One region of the Micromonospora sonneratiae genome, then DNA from elsewhere that is predicted to be linked to it. Evidence: riboswitches for the same ligand, from Rfam matches in the RefSeq annotation. Region 1 holds a riboswitch; each other region holds the start of a gene.
The links. A riboswitch is a leader RNA that binds a small molecule or an ion and turns the genes downstream of it on or off. The one in region 1 is predicted to bind cyclic di-AMP.
Positions count from the first base shown of each region.

Region 2: it holds a riboswitch for cyclic di-AMP, as region 1 does, so the genes downstream of both, ACFQ4H_RS03795 (coiled-coil domain-containing protein) here and ACFQ4H_RS08980 (C40 family peptidase) in region 1, are expected to answer to the same signal.
Region 3: it holds a riboswitch for cyclic di-AMP, as region 1 does, so the genes downstream of both, ACFQ4H_RS18385 (coiled-coil domain-containing protein) here and ACFQ4H_RS08980 (C40 family peptidase) in region 1, are expected to answer to the same signal.

Region 1 covers NZ_JBHTMP010000010.1:82,289-87,593, reverse strand. Annotated here, with positions in the region: gene ACFQ4H_RS08995 (zinc metalloprotease) at 1-281, shown strand, start outside; gene ACFQ4H_RS08990 (pyridoxamine 5'-phosphate oxidase family protein) at 321-866, opposite strand; gene dcd (dCTP deaminase) at 946-1,524, shown strand; gene ACFQ4H_RS08980 (C40 family peptidase) at 1,681-2,715, opposite strand; cyclic di-AMP (ydaO/yuaA leader) riboswitch at 2,729-2,873, opposite strand; gene ACFQ4H_RS08975 (N-acetylmuramoyl-L-alanine amidase) at 3,111-5,117, shown strand; gene ACFQ4H_RS08970 (C40 family peptidase) at 5,195-5,305, opposite strand, start outside.
Region 2 covers NZ_JBHTMP010000003.1:160,236-165,540, reverse strand. Annotated here, with positions in the region: gene ACFQ4H_RS03805 (HelD family protein) at 1-718, shown strand, start outside; gene ACFQ4H_RS03800 (cation diffusion facilitator family transporter) at 862-1,776, shown strand; cyclic di-AMP (ydaO/yuaA leader) riboswitch at 1,885-2,012, shown strand; gene ACFQ4H_RS03795 (coiled-coil domain-containing protein) at 2,017-3,114, shown strand; gene ACFQ4H_RS03790 (hypothetical protein) at 3,124-3,312, opposite strand; gene ACFQ4H_RS03785 (S8 family peptidase) at 3,476-4,711, shown strand; gene ACFQ4H_RS03780 (SRPBCC family protein) at 4,791-5,252, opposite strand; gene ACFQ4H_RS03775 (ArsR/SmtB family transcription factor) at 5,249-5,305, opposite strand, start outside.
Region 3 covers NZ_JBHTMP010000027.1:28,835-34,139, forward strand. Annotated here, with positions in the region: gene ACFQ4H_RS18375 (hypothetical protein) at 1-188, opposite strand, end outside; gene metG (methionine--tRNA ligase) at 355-2,157, shown strand; gene ACFQ4H_RS18385 (coiled-coil domain-containing protein) at 2,266-3,273, opposite strand; cyclic di-AMP (ydaO/yuaA leader) riboswitch at 3,278-3,411, opposite strand; gene ACFQ4H_RS18390 (TatD family hydrolase) at 3,793-4,695, shown strand; gene rsmA (16S rRNA (adenine(1518)-N(6)/adenine(1519)-N(6))-dimethyltransferase RsmA) at 4,689-5,305, shown strand, end outside.

The DNA.
Region 1 (5,305 bases):
ACAACCAGGGTGACACCGGCACCCACGAGGTCGGCCACTGGCTGAACCTGTACCACACCTTCCAGGGCGGCTGCTCCGGCTCCGGTGACCAGGTTTCCGACACGCCGGCCGAGGCGTCCCCGGCGTACCAGTGCCCGACCGGGCGGAACACCTGCTCCTCCCCGGGGCTGGACCCGATCAACAACTTCATGGACTACACGTACGACTCCTGCATGTACCAGTTCACCGCCGGGCAGGCGACCCGGATGCTGAACGCCTGGAACAGCTACCGCGCCCCGTAACCGAAATCAGCAAGCACGGCAGAACGGTGCCGGTCCGGTTCAGCGGACCGGCACCGGTTCGTGTTCCACAGCGGCGTGCCGCCAGGAACCACGAATGCGTCGGGTCAGCGTGCCGGCGGAACTCGGGCGACTGGCGGCACCGGCCGGGTCGAGCCACACCTGCACGGCGGGACGCTCGGCGTGACCATGCCGGGACAGCATCGCCACGTCGACGGTGAACTCGAACAGGCGCCAGTCCACATGCGACCCGGCCCGTAGTGTGTCAGCCAGCCGAGCCACCTTGGCCTGGTCGGTCACCGGCCGGGCGCGCCCGGCGACGTACGCCTCGTCGTCGCTCTCCTCGGGCGGGAACGAGTGCAACGCGTAACGTCCGTCGCGTTCGAGGTCACGCCGTTTCGGCGAGTCGATGATGAAACAGTAGAGCCCGTCGTCGGTGATCACCGGGGAGACCGGGTGCACCCTAGGGCCACCGTCGGCTCGCACGGTTGCCAGATAGCCGAAGCCTGGCCCGTACTGCTGCATGAGAGCTCGGATCGCCTCGGCGAGTCGGGGATCGTCGGCGGCGAATTCGGACCAGGAAGCCATGCGACGATTCTATCGAACACATGTTCGAGATCGGTAGTGCGACACAGGTCGTCAGCTGGGGAGTCGCTAAGGTGACACGATGCTGCTCTCCGACCGTGACCTCGTCACCGAGATCAAGGCGGGCGCCCTGGCGCTGGATCCGTTCGAGCCGGCGCTGATTCAGCCGTCCAGCATCGACGTACGCCTCGATCGGCTGTTCCGGGTGTTCAACAACCATCTCTACACGCACATCGACCCGTCCCGGCAACAGGACGACCTGACCTCGGTGGTCGACGTCCCGGACGGCGAGCCGTTCGTGTTGCACCCCGGCGAGTTCGTACTGGCCTCCACGCTGGAGGTGATCTCCCTCGGTGACCAGCTTGCCGGCCGCCTGGAAGGCAAGTCGAGCCTCGGCCGGCTGGGCCTGCTCACCCACTCGACCGCAGGGTTCATCGACCCCGGCTTCTCCGGCCACGTCACGCTGGAGCTGTCCAACGTCGCCAACCTGCCGATCACCCTCTGGCCGGGGATGAAGATCGGCCAGTTGTGCATCTTCCGACTCTCGTCGCCGGCGGAGCACCCGTACGGCTCGGAGGTGTACGGATCGCGCTACCAGGGGCAACGCGGACCGACGCCGAGCCGGTCCTGGCGCAACTGGCGTACCTGGCCGACCCGCTGAGGGTCCTGCCGCCTGCGGCCCGGTAGGGCGACCCTACCTGCCAGACCGACAGCCCACCCGCGAAGGCGACACCCACCCGCCAACGGATCAGGCCCCTTCCGGCCGCGACGAGCGACGGAAGGGGCCTGATCCACGATCGGAGCGGGCTGGCCCGGATCAGCCGGGCCGGCCGTAGCTGTGGATGTTGCCGACGTCGACCTTGCGCATCCTGACCCAGTCGCCGGTCTGCGGGGCGTGCACTATCCAGCCGTCGCCGACGTAGATGCCGACGTGCGCCAGGTTGTTGTAGAAGACCAGGTCACCGGCTTTGAGGTTGGCTCGGCTGACGCTGGGGATCGTCGCCCGCTGCCGGGCTGCGTTGTGCGGCAGGGAGACGCCGGCCTGTTCCCAGGCCCGCATCGTCAGGCCGGAGCAGTCGAACGTGTTCGGGCCGTCGGATCCCCACTGGTACTTCTTGCCGATCTGGGCGCAGGCGAACTTGACGACCTTACCGACGGCACCGCCCGGGTAGACCAACGGGCACGGTGCCGGTCGGAGGGCACCGCCGGCGCCGTTTCCGTACGCGATCAGCCGCAGCTTCTGCAGCCGGGTGACCTCGGCGTCGATCTCCTTCTTCTTCGCAGCCAACTCGGCCTCGGTGCGGGTGAGCTGTGCCACCAGCACATCCAGCGGACCCTTCTGCGCCGCGTAGCTGTTCCTGAGGTCGACCACCGCCTGGATGTCCCGCTGCTGTCCCCGGGCGATCTGGTCGAGCAGGCCGAGCTGGTCCATCAGGGTGGTCGGCGTACCACTGGTCAGGATCGCGTTGAGCGCGGAGACCTCGTTGCCCTTGTACGCCTGTACGGCGATCTGCCCGACCTTGCCCAGTGCGGCTTCGATCTGGACTTCCAGCGGCTGGATCTTCCTGCCCAGCGCATCGGCCTGCTTCTTCTTCGCAGCCAGGTCCTGCCGGGTGGCGTTGTGCTTCTCGATGATCGGTTCGAGCTTCTCCCACGCCTCGTCGATCTGCCGTTCGATCTCGGTCACCGACGGCTCGGCGATCGCCGGCGTCGAGCCGACGAGCACCACGGCGACGCCGACGATCGCGGCCAGGGCGGCAGTGAGGGGGGACCAGCGGTTACGCGGCTTCGCCGCCGTTGCGTCGGCGTGCGCCGACGATGCGGGCCGTAGCCGGGAGGCTTGAGGTGCCACCGGGCGTCCGTACTCCTTCTTCCTTACCGCCTACCGGGTTAGCTGACGGGTTCGGGCGGGAAGAGATGCGCCCTACCGCGTGATCGCGGATTCACCCCGGTGTTGCCCTGGGTCCCCGGCTCATTCATGCGCAGACAACGATTCGGCGGTATCGAGCCGGTGCCGCCCCGGTTAGGCGAACTGCCGCCGTCTCGACGATCCTCAACACTAGGGAGCTTCGCACATCGGCCGCAACCCCGCGACCACATCTACTTCGCTACGTGCACTCCCTGGTCACGGACTGTTCGCTATCTGAAAGTTTCTTGCAACTCACCCATAGATTGCGGCACCTATTGACGGATGCACCTGTGTGGGGTGAGGGTGACGGCCAGAACGATCCACCGAATGGAGGTTCGATGCACCGTCCGAAAGTGCCGGTAGGCCGGCGAATACTGCTCAGCACCGTCGTGGTGGGGGCCGCAACGGTGGTGGTGCCGGCTGGTCCCGCTGCCGCGACCCCGACCGCAAGCCCCCGCCAACAGGAGTACGCGGCAGCCGCCGCCGAGTACGGCGTACCCGAGAGCGTCCTGCTCGGCGTCTCCTACCTGCAGTCCCGTTGGGACACCAACGCCGGTACCCCGAGCACCGGCGGCGGGTACGGCCCGATGCACCTCACCGACGCCCGGTACGTGACCGGCCTGCCCGCGAACGGCCATCACCACTCCGAGGACGAGGACCCCCGGGGTGACGACTCCCGGCCCAGGCTGACCGCACAGCACCCCAGCGTCGGCGCGCCCAGCAGCACGGCACTACAGACGTTGGACGCCGCCGCCACGCTCACCGGCACCGGCGAGGAGTCGCTGCGGTCCGACGCCGAGGCGAACATCCGGGGCGGCGCAGCGCTGCTGTCGTCGTACCAGAAGGCCCTGGCCGGACCGACGGGAAGCACCAGCGACCCTGCGGCCTGGTACGGCGCGGTGGCCCGGTACTCCGGTGCGGACACCACCGAAGCCGCCGCGGTCTTCGCCGACGAGGTGTACGACACCATCCGTACGGGGACAAGTCGGGTCACCGACGACGGGCACCGGGTCAGCCTCGCCGCGCACCCCGGGCTCGCCCCGGCCCGGTCCTGGCTGGACCGGCTCGGCCTGCGCAAGCCCGAGCGCCCGGACGGGCTCGAATGCCCGACCACGATCTCCTGTGAGTGGCTCCCGGCCCCCTACCAACTGCTCGGCGACGGCTCCGACCCGGGCAACTACGGCAACCACGACCTGGGCGACCGACCCGCCCAGCAGAAGATCGAGTACATCGTCATCCACGACGCCGAGGGCTACTTCGACAGCACCACCCGGCTGGCGCAGGACCCCGAATGGGTGAGCTGGCACTACACGATGCGCTCGCGCGACGGCCACACCGCCCAGCACCTCAAGGCCAAGAACGTCGGCTGGCACGCCGGCAACTGGTACGTCAACGCCAAGGCGATCGGCATCGAACACGAGGGCTTCGCCGCCCAGGGCACCTGGTACACCGAGGCGATGTACCGCAGCTCGGCGAAGCTGGTTCGCTACCTCGCCCAGAAGTTCGACATTCCGCTGGACCGGCAGCACATCATCGGGCACGACAACGTCCCCGGCACCGTCGCCGGCACCGTCCGGGGCATGCACTGGGACCCGGGTCCGTACTGGAACTGGTCGCACTACCTCGACCTGCTGAAGGCCCCCATCCGGGGCACCGGCACCCCGCACACCGGGCTGGTCACCCTGGACCCGGACTTCGCCACCAACCGGCCGAACTTCTACGGCTGCGCCAAGTCGCCGCCGGCCCCGCCGACCGAGCCGTGCCCGTCGCGTGGCTCCTCGTCGGTGATCCTGCGCAGCGCACCCAGCCCGGACGCACCGCTGGTCAACGACATCGCGCTACGGCCCGACGGCACCCCGAACACCATGCAGATCTCCGACCACGGCGCCCGGGGCTCGGCCGGTCAGACGTACGCCATCGCCGACCGGCAGGGTGACTGGACGGCGATCTGGTACCTCGGTCAGAAGGCGTGGTTCCACAACCCGGCGTCGGCTCCCACCGCCAAGTGGTCGGTCGGTTTCGTGGTGACGCCGAAGCCCGGCAGGGCGACCATCCCGGTCTACGGGCGGGCGTACCCGGAGCAGGCCGCCTACCCGGCCGGTGTGCCGTACCAGCCGATCTCTCCGTTGCAGTACACGCTCTCCGCCGGTCAGCGGTACGCCGTCGGTGACGTGCTGCCCGGCGAGTACTACCGGGCGACGACGTTCGCCGGTACGTCCCCCGGCGACTTCACGGTGGTACGGGGCGACAACCGGTACGTCCAGATCCAGTTCGGGCACCGGATCATGTTCGTCAACCTCGACGATGTACTGATCCTGCCGTCCCCGGTCGGCGCACCCCGCTGACCTGCGTCCCACACGTCAGGAAGGGCCCCTTGCCAGCCAAGTAGCGATGGCAAGAGGCCCTTCCTGACACACCTCAGCTACAGATGGCGGTACCCCGCCACCGGCATGTACCGCACCGGCGTCACCTGGACCGGTTTGCCGGCTCGGGGCGCGTGCACCATCAGCCCGTTACCGATGTAGAGGCCGAC
Region 2 (5,305 bases), on a different contig from region 1:
GGGCGGGATCCGCGAACTGACCACGTACGCCGACCGGCAGCGGGCCGACCGGGCGCAACGGCAACGCTCGGAGGACTACCGCGAGTACGCCCACGTGGTGGTGGACGAGTCCCAGGACGTGTCGCCGATGCAGTGGCGGATGATCGGTCGGCGGGGTCGGCTGGCCTCCTGGACCGTGGTGGGTGATCCGGCACAGACGGCGTGGACGGGCGACCCCCGGGAGCTGGCCCAGGCCCGGGACAAGGCGCTGGGTCGTCGGCCCCGGCACGAGTACACGCTCTCCACCAACTACCGCAACCCGGCGGAGATCTTCGCGGTGGCCGCGCAGGTGATCCGCGAGGTCCACCCCGATCTGCCGCTGCCCACCGCCGTACGCTCGACCGGCGTCGAACCGCTCTCCCTGCATGTCCCCGCCGCACGACTGGCGGACGCCACCCGGGAGGCCACCGCCCGGCTGCTGGCCGAGGTCGAGGGCACCGTCGGTGTGATCACCCCGGTCCCCCGCCGGGACGAGGTCGCCGGCTGGCTGGCTGGCCTGGCCGGACCGCGCCTACAGGTGGTGACCAGCCTCCAGGCCAAGGGCATGGAGTACGACGGAGTCGTCCTGGTGGCCGGTGCCGAGATCCGGGCCGACTCCGAGTCGGGCGTACGGACGCTGTACGTCGCCCTGTCCCGGGCCACCCAGCGCCTCACCACCATCGAGATCACTGCTGCGTGATCCGGGAGTAACTCCCGCGTGTCGTCGGCGTGTCGCCGCGACGAGTCCCTGATCACCGGATCGCTGCCAACATTTTGCTTGCATACATAGCAATGTGAGCATAGGTTGGGCCGGACGCGAAGGGGCGACGGAGGGTTGTACTGATGGGCGCAGGACACGATCACGGCGGGCAGGTGCTACGCGCCGCAGAACGGCACCGGGGACGGCTCTGGGCCGCATTCGCCCTGCTGACCGTCTTCATGATCGTGGAGGCGGTCGCCGCGCTGGCCACCGGTTCACTGGCCCTGCTCTCCGACGCCGGGCACATGTTCACCGACGTACTCGGCATCGGCATGGCCCTGGCCGCGATCACGGCGGCCCGGCGGGCTTCCCGTAACCCGCAGCGGACCTTCGGGCACTACCGCCTGGAGGTACTGGCCGCGTTGGCCAACGCGGTGCTGCTCTTCGGCGTCGCGATCTACGTGCTGATCGAGGCGGTACGCCGGTTCGGCGAACCGCCGCACGTGCTCACCGGGCCGATGCTGGCCGTGGCGGTACTCGGCCTGCTGGCCAACATCGCCGCCTTCGCACTGCTGCGTTCGGGTGCGAAGGAGAGCATCAACATGCGCGGCGCGTATCTGGAGGTACTCGGGGACCTGCTCGGCTCGGTGGGGGTCATCATCGCCGCCGTCGTCATCGCGCTGACCGGCTGGTGGTGGGTCGACCCGCTGGTCGCCGTCGGGATCGGCCTGTTCATCCTGCCCCGCACCTGGCGGTTGGGCCGGGCCGCCGTACGCATCCTGGTGCAGGCAGCCCCGGAACACCTCCAGGTCCCCCAGGTGCAGGCCCGACTGTCCGCCGTACCCGGGGTCACCGACGTCCACGACCTGCACGTTTGGACACTCACCTCCGGAATGGAGGTCGCCTCGGCGCACCTCACCATCGAACCGGGCACGGAGCCGGCCAAGGTGCTGGCCGCCGCCCGGGTGGCGCTGCACGACGACTTCCACATCGAGCACGCGACGCTACAGGTCGAGCCGGCCGCCGAAACGGGCGCGTGCGGCCCGACCGAGTGGTGACGAACTGGATTAGCGACACCTTAAATTTGCACCCGGTTCCCGGGCTCCGTTCACCGGCACCGGTAGGCTCGGCTCCGGTCGTCATTGGGCGGCGCCCTCCGGCGCTTGTGGCGACTGTCGCCTAATCGCCATGTGCGAGCCGGGGAACCACCTCGTGGGGTGCATCCGCGTCAGCGGTAGGGATCTTCCGTCCCGAACCCGTCAGCTAACCCGGCCGGCGGCTGACGGAAGGACAACTACATGCCATTCACGGCACCCGTACGACGGACGGCCGCCCGCCTGACCACGCTGGTGGCGGCCGTACTCACGGTCTTCATGACCGTCGCGCTCAGCCCGGCCACCGGTCCGGTCGGCGCGGCAACGACGACTGTCAACGGGGCCCTCGCCGCCGGCCCCGGAATGCTCGCTGCCGCACCTGACGGCAACGACGACGAAGGGGTCAGCCCCAGCCTCCGCAAACAGCTCGAGGCGGCGTCCAAGGGCTACCTCGACGCCCAGGCCGCACTCGACAACTCCATCAAGCGGCAGAAGGAACTCACCGCCCACCTGGCCGCCATCGAAGCCGAGCTGGGCGTCCGCTCCGGCTCGGTCGGCGAGTTGGCCGGAGCGGCCTACCGAACCGGTCGGCTCGGGCCGGTGGCGGCCCTGCTCAACAGCAACTCCCCGGACGGTTTCTTCGACCGCGCCACCACCCTCGGCGTGGTGGCCAGCAGCGAGGAACGGCAGGTCCGGAAGCTGATCGAGACACGCGAGGAGGAGACCCGGGCGAAGACAGCGCTCGACAACGAGATCCGCGAGCAGCGTAAGCAGGTCGCGGTCATGGCCAGCCGCAAACAGCAGGCCGAACGGGCGTTGGCCGCGGTCGGCAGCGGAGGCACCAGCAGTGGCGTACGCGGCACCAACACCGGCACCGCGAAGCCCGCGCCACGCAACTCCGACGGTTCCTGGCCCCGGGAGTCGTGCAGCGTGAACGATCCCACGACCTCGGGTTGCATCACTCCCCGTACGCTGCACGCGTTGAACCAGGCCAAGGCTGCCGGCTACACCCGGTACGTCTCCTGCTACCGCAGCGGCGGTTCCGGCGAGCACCCGAAGGGGCGGGCCTGCGACTTCGCCGCGCAGAAGGGCGGCTTCGGTGGCGTGGCGACCGGTGGCGACCGGACGTACGGCAACAACCTGGCGGCGTACTACGTGAAGAACGCCAGCCGGCTCGGCGTGCTGTACGTGATCTGGTTCAAACAGATCTGGCTGCCGAGCAGTGGCTGGAAGGCGTACAACGGCGGTAACGGGGACCCGTCGAGCGACCACACCAACCACGTGCACCTGTCGGTCTACTAGACCGACCGGCTACCGGGCCGGGTCGACGACGAAGGTCGCCGGCACCGGTCGGATGTCCGGCACCGGGTCGTGCTCCCGTTCGGGGAACGCGACCCGGTGCCGCATCATCGTGTCCAGGCAGTCGGCCCCACCGGCAGCCGGTCGGCCGGCACCCGGCGTACCGGACCGGTCCACGCACCACGGAGCCCGTTCTGACACTTGTCGCATTCAACCCAAAGGCATCGTGCTTCATAAATATAACTATAGGATTTGCCCAACCGATCGACCCATTCCCAGGTGCACGGACGCCACCGGCTGGCACGGGCCGGAAGCCGCTGGGGTCCGCCAGCCGACGGATGGACCGACAAGGGAGGGCTTTGACATGACACTCCCCCACGCACATCGACGCCGACTGGGCGGCTTCCTGGTCGCCACGGTCACCGCTGCGGCTGCCACCATGATCGCCGCTCCGGCGACCTCGGCTGTCGGCAGCCACGAGATCCGGCATGCCGGAAGCGCCACCGCGATTCCGGACAGCTACATCGTGGTACTCAAGGACAGCGCCGTCGGCGGCCGGGCCGGCACCCGACACGCGACCGTGTCCACCCTGGCAAGCCGTCTGGCCGAGCGCTACGGCGCCACCCTGGACCGCGTGTACGGCGACGCCCTCAACGGCTTCCAGGCCCACCTGGCGGAGCCGGCCGCCCGACGCCTGGCCGCAGACCCGGCGGTGGCCTATGTCGAACAGGACCACACCGTGCAGCTGACCACCACCCAGTTCAACGCACCGTGGAACCTGGACCGCATCGACCAGGCCAGCCCTCCGCTGACCACGACCTACGACTACACGAGCCAGGGCACCGGGGTCAAGGCGTACATCATCGACAGCGGGGTGCAGATCGGCCACCAGGACTTCGGTGGCCAGGCCATCTACGGTTACGATGCGGTCGACGGCCTGCCACCGGCCAACGACTGCAACGGCCACGGTACGCACGCCGCCGGGGTCACCGGCGGATCGCTGTACGGCGTGGCCAAGAATGTCGTACTGGTTGCCGTCAAGGTGTACGACTGCCTCGTTCCCGGCAATCTCGCCATGATCCTCGACGGCATCAACTGGGTCACCGCCGACCACCTTTCCGGCCAGCCGGCCGTGGCGAACCTGGGGGTCCAGACCGGCTACAGCGCCGCACTCAACGCCGCGGTGACGAACAGCATCGCCGACGGCGTGACGTACACGGTGGCTGCGGGCAACTCCAACGGCAACGCCTGCAACCACTCACCCGCCTCGGTCCCGAATGCGATCACCGTCGGCGCGACGACCAGCAACGACGCTCGGGCCAGCTACTCCAACTACGGCACCTGTCTGGACATCTTCGCTCCGGGCTCAGGTGTCATCTCGGCCTGGCACACGAGCAACAGCGCCACCGCCACGCTGAGCGGAACGTCGCAGGCCGCACCCCACCTGGCCGGCGCCGCCGCCCGCGTACTCAGCAACAACCCGACCTGGACCCCGGCCCAGGTAGCGAGCTATCTGACCAGCACCGCCACCATCGGCGTGGTGACCAACCCGGGTGTCGGCTCACCCAACCGCCTGTTGTACCTGTCCCCCACGACCTGAGTCACCCCTCGCCGATCCAGGGACTGTCGACTGAGGGACACATGTCCCACGACATGCCCTGGATCGGCGAGGGAGTCCGTCAGGCCGTCAGCAGCGTGTCGAGCTTGGTGAACGAGCTTTCCCAACCGGCCCGGGCCATGCCGACCATCTCGTCGACGTAGGGGCCCTGACGCAGCACGAGGCGGGTCTTGCCCCCCTCGTCGTGGAACTCGACGCGCAGGGACATCCCGCTGCTCTCCGTCTGCCCGGGAACGTTCTCCCAGTCCTCGACGCCCACGATGAGTTCGTTCTCGACGACCTCGGTGAACCTGGCCGCGACCGGTGCCTTCATGTTCGGGTCCTGCTCGCTGACCATCACGAACCGCTGGTGGCCACCCGTACGCGCGTCGATGTCGACGGTCTCCCGGGGCACCGAGAAGCCAACCGGACCGAACCACTGGGCCAGCTGGTCAGGGTCGGTGAAGGCCCGGAAGACCAGCTCACGCGGCGCGTCGAAGATCCGGGTGATGACGAGTTCCTGGGTGGCTGCCGCCTCGGTCATTGCTGTGTCCTTTCAGCTTGGTCGCTTGCCTGTTTCGCTTGGTCACTTGCCTG
Region 3 (5,305 bases), on a different contig from region 1:
AGGCCCTCGTCATGGCCGGGGCCGGTGCCCCGGATCGGGACCGGCGACTCCGGCGGAACCCGTACCGGGACCCGCTGAGGGACCGCGCCGAGCGGCGCGCCGGTGGTGGGCTCGATGAGGGAGACCAGGTCATCGGATTGCCCGGCGCCCGGTTGGTGGTCTGTCGGTGGCCCAGTCACATCGCCCATTTGACAACGAGTGACTGTTCCGATGCGGTAGAACGCGGTGCGTGTCGGTGGTAAATCGGGCAAAGAGTGCGGAGGTGGCGGGCCGGGTCGGATGCGGCGGCAGGGCTGCGGCCGGTGGCGCTATCCGTTCGCGGTCGCCAGCCGTCGGTCATTAGGCTTGACGACCATGAGTCACGTTCTTGCTGCGGTCGCCTGGCCGTACGCCAACGGCCCGCGCCACATCGGCCACGTCTCCGGCTTCGGAGTTCCCTCCGACGTGTTCAGCCGGTACATGCGGATGGCGGGACATGACGTGCTCATGGTCTCCGGCACCGACGAGCACGGCACCCCGATCCAGGTGCAGGCCGACAACGAGGGGGTCAGCCCGCGTGAGCTGGCGGACCGCTACAACCGGATCATCGTCGAGGACCTGCACGGCCTGGGCCTGTCGTACGACCTGTTCACCCGTACCACCACCGGCAACCACTACGCCGTGGTACAGGAGATCTTCGAGACGATGTACCGCAACGGCTACATCGTGCCCAGGGTCACCATGGGCGCCATCTCGCCGTCGACCGGCCGTACGCTGCCCGACCGCTACATCGAGGGCACCTGCCCGATCTGCGGGTACGACAGTGCCCGGGGCGACCAGTGCGACAACTGCGGTAACCAGTTGGACCCGATCGACCTGGTCAATCCCCGTTCCAAGATCAACGGTGAGACGCCCAAGTTCGTCGAGACCGAACACTTCTTCCTCGACCTGCCCGCGTTCGCCGAGGCGTTGGCGAAGTGGCTGGACACCCGGGAGGGCTGGCGGCCCAACGTACTGCGCTTCTCCCGGAACCTGCTCGACGACCTGCAACCCCGGGCCATCACCCGCGACCTGGAATGGGGTGTGCCGATCCCGCTGGAGGGCTGGCGCGACCGGTCCGACAAGCGGATCTACGTCTGGTTCGACGCGGTCATCGGCTACCTGTCCGCCTCCATCGAGTGGGCCCGCCGCTCCGGCGACCCGGAGGCGTGGCGGAAGTGGTGGTCGGCCGACGGCGAGGGGAAGGACGCGCTCGGCTACTACTTTATGGGCAAGGACAACATCGTCTTCCACTCGGTGATCTGGCCGGCGCTGCTGCTCGGCTACTCCGGCGCCGGTGACCGAGACGGCCAGCCGGGCAACCTCGGCCCGCTCAACCTGCCCACCGAGGTGGTGTCGAGTGAGTTCCTGACCATGGAGGGGCGGAAGTTCTCCTCCTCCCGCCGGGTGGTCATCTACGTCCGCGACTTCCTGGAGCGCTACGACGCCGACGCGCTGCGCTACTTCATCGCGGTCGCCGGGCCGGAGAGCAACGACACCGACTTCACCTGGGCGGAGTTCCTGCGCCGCAACAACGACGAGTTGGTTGCCGGCTGGGGCAACCTGGTCAACCGGTCGATCTCGATGGCGGCGAAGAACTTCGGCGGCATCCCGCCGATCGACGCCGCCGGGCTGACCGAGGCGGACGAGGCGCTGCTGGCCGTCGCCCGGGCCGGGTTCGCAACCGTCGGCGACCTGATCGGCAAGCACCGGCAGAAGCAGGCGATCGGCGAGGCGATGCGGGTGGTGGCCGAGGCGAACAGGTACCTCTCCGACCAGGCACCGTGGAAGCTCAAGGGCGACGAGGAGAAGCCCCGGATGGGCACCATCCTGCACGTCGCGTTGCAGGTGGTCAGCGACGCCAACACGCTGCTCACCCCGTTCCTGCCACACTCGGCACAGAAGATCCACGAACTGCTCGGTGGCACCGGCGTACACGCCCCGATGCCGTCGATCGTGGAGGTCGAGGACCTGGACGGCGGCCCGTCGTACCCGGTGCTGACCGGTGACTACTCCGTCGGCGCGCGATGGGAGTCGGTCCCGATCGAGGCGGGCCGGCCGTTGGCGGCCCCGAAGCCGGTCTTCCGCAAGCTCGACCCGTCGATCGTGGACGAGGAGTTGGCCCGGCTCAGCGGCTGACCCACGGCGCACGGAGACGTGCTGCCAGTTGCAACGAAAGGGCGCATCTCCCCGGTGGACATCCGGGGAGATGCGCCGTCGTTTCGCCGCCGTCGAGGGCTGGCGGACTCAGAGCAGAGACATGTGTACGTGGTCCGTATGGTTACTCGGCCCGCTGTACGACTTCCAGCCGGTCGCCGGGAACCAGATCTGCCGATTCCAGATCACGTAGTAGATGCCGAGCCGGTCGGAGTTACGGACCAGGAACGCGGCAAGGTTGCTGCCGTACGTCAGCTCGTCCTTGGTGTTCCAGGGTGAGAAGCCCGACTTCTGCAGCGACCAGTCACAGGCACGGCCCTTGGGGTGCTCGTACGGCCCACCTGGACGGTAACAACCGACGAACCGGTTGAAGCCGGCCCGCTTCGTCTCCTTGTAGGCGTGCAGGGTGCGCGGGGTGACACAGCCGCTGGTGGTCGGGTCCTCCTGACTGCACGACTCGTTCGGCCACTCGCCATTGGCCGTACGCGGTGCGGCCTTCGCCACCGGTGAGGTGGCGCTGACGTAGCCGCCGCCGGTCACGCTCATGCCACCGACCAGCGCGAGTGCCTTCTCGGCGTCCTTCTTCTGCTTCGCCATGATGGCGACCTGCTTGCTCTGCTCCACGATCTCGGCGTCGAGCGCGGCCTTGGCCCGGGCGGCCACGTCCCGTGCCGCGTTGAGTTGGGAGAGCTTCCGGTTGTTCAGTCGGCTTATCTCGTCGAGGCGGGTCGCCCGGTCGACGAACGAGTCCGGCGAGGTGCTGTTCAGCAGTACGGCCAGCGTGCCGACCTTGCCCTGCCGGTAGGCCTCGGCTGCGATCTGTGCGACCTGCGGGGTCAGCAGGTCGAGTTGCTCCTGGGCCTTCTGCAGTTCGGAAGCGAGGGTCTTCTCCCGTTTCTTCGACTGGTCCAGCCTGGCCTTTGCCTGCATGTAGCCCCGGCCGGTGGTTTCAAGGACGTCGCGTAGCAGTGGCGTCTCGGTCTCGTTCGGCGCTTGTTCGTCGGGTTCCGCCCAGGCCGGGCTGGCGGGCGCCGTCAGGGCCAGGGAGGCCAGTAGAGCCAAGGCAAATGTCAGCCAACCGCGCAGGGGTGCGGTCAAGATACCTTCCTTCCGTTGGCCGCCGATCGGGTTAGCTGACGGGTTCGGGGCGGAAGTGGCCCCTACCGCTGCTGCGGATTCACCCCATGGACGCGGGTCCCCGATTCGCCCCGTACGGCGATTAGGCGGCAGCCTCGCCGGCACCCCGAATCCGTGCCTTCTGGCGATGACCGCCCGCGAGCCTACCTGACCGCCGCGCTGGCAATCTATTTAACCGATGCCGGAAAACGCATTGTGCGGAAGCCCATTCCACTACCGTCTCGCTCTGTGTCGGCTTGTTGACGCATCGGCGTCCCGCAATGCTGCCTGTTGTGCGGAGCGGATTCGCAATGTTGACAATCCGTATTCGCCGGGAGGTAATCGACACGCAGCGTAGGCATTGTCGTGGCGGCACCCGGAGCGGGGTCTGCGGGAAATTCGCCGTCGGTCTGGTCAGAACCGGGTCCCCATCCGGTCGGAACCGGCCCGGGTCCGCCGGGAACTGCACCGGGTCCGGTGGGCGGTGCAGTTGGATATGTGATGCTGACGGTGATGAGCGATCAAGCCGAGTCTCGCCGCCAACGTGCAGCGCGCCGGGCGGGGGAGTTTCCATCCGCGCCCGAGCCGCTGCCCCGCCCGGTGATAGACAGTCACACCCATCTGGACATCACCGTTGCCGAGGCGGGGGTGGCCGGGCCGCCCGTCGGACCCGGCGATCCGGTCGAGGCGATGATCGAGGTGGCCGCCGGGGTCGGCGTCGACCGGCTGGTCCAGGTCGGCGTCGATGTGGCGTCGTCCCGGTGGGGGGTCGAGGTGGCCCGGCAGTACGCGGCCGTGGTCGCCACCGTCGCGCTGCACCCGAACGAGGCACCCAGGCTCGACGACCTCGACGAGGCACTGCGACAGATCGAGTCGCTGGCCGCCGAGGACCGGGTCCGGGGCATCGGCGAGACCGGGATGGACTTCTTCCGTACCGGGGAGGAGGGGCGCGCAGCGCAGGAGACCAGTTTCCGCGCGCACATCGCCATCGCCAAGCGGTACGGCAAACCACTGGTGATCCACGACCGGGACGCGCACGCCGACGTACTGCGGGTACTCGACGAGGAGGGGGCCCCGCAGACCGTCGTGATGCACTGCTTCTCCGGCGACGCCGAATTCGCCGCCGAATGCGTACGCCGCGGTTACGTACTCAGCTTTGCCGGCACGGTGACCTTCGCCAGCGCCACTGCGCTACGGGAGGCGGCCAGGGTGACCCCACCGGACCAGCTACTGGTGGAGACCGACGCGCCCTATCTCACCCCGACGCCACATCGGGGGCGGCCCAATGCCTCGTACCTGATTCCGCTGACCGTACGGTCGCTGGCCGAGACGACCGGTGCGGACGTGGCCGAGCTGTGTACGGCTATCTCGGCCACTGGCGAGCGGGTCTTCGGTCCATGGTGACGCCACAAGGGTCGGGAAGGGACCCTTCACCCGCGGAGAACGACGACCGGAAGGGGTCCCTCCTTCCTCCGCTGCTGGGTCCGGCCGAGATCCGGGAGTTGGCGGCCCGGCTGGGCGTGACCCCGACGAAGAAGTTCGGTCAGAACTTCGTGCACGACCCGAACACGGTGCGCCGGATAGCCAACGCGGCCGGGCTTGCCCCGGACGACGTCGCGCTGGAGGTGGGCCCGGGACTCGGCTCGCTCACCCTGGCGTTGCTGCCGATCGCCGCGCACGTACACGTGGTGGAGATCGACCCGGTGCTGGCCGGTGCGCTGCCGGCGACCGCCGCCGCGCACGCCGGACCCGGTGCCGTCGACCGACTGACCGTCCATCAGGCCGACGCGTTGCGGGTCGGCGCCGCTGATCTGGCCGACCCCGCGCCGACGGCGCTGGTGGCGAACCTGCCCTACAACGTCGCCGTACCGGTGGTGTTGCACCTGCTGGCCGAGCTGCCCAGTCTGCGGCACGGTCTGGTGATGGTGCAGAAGGAGGTCGCGGACCGGTTGACCGCCGGACCCGGCTCCAAGATCTACGGCATTCCGTCGGTCAAGCTCGCCTGGTACGCCAC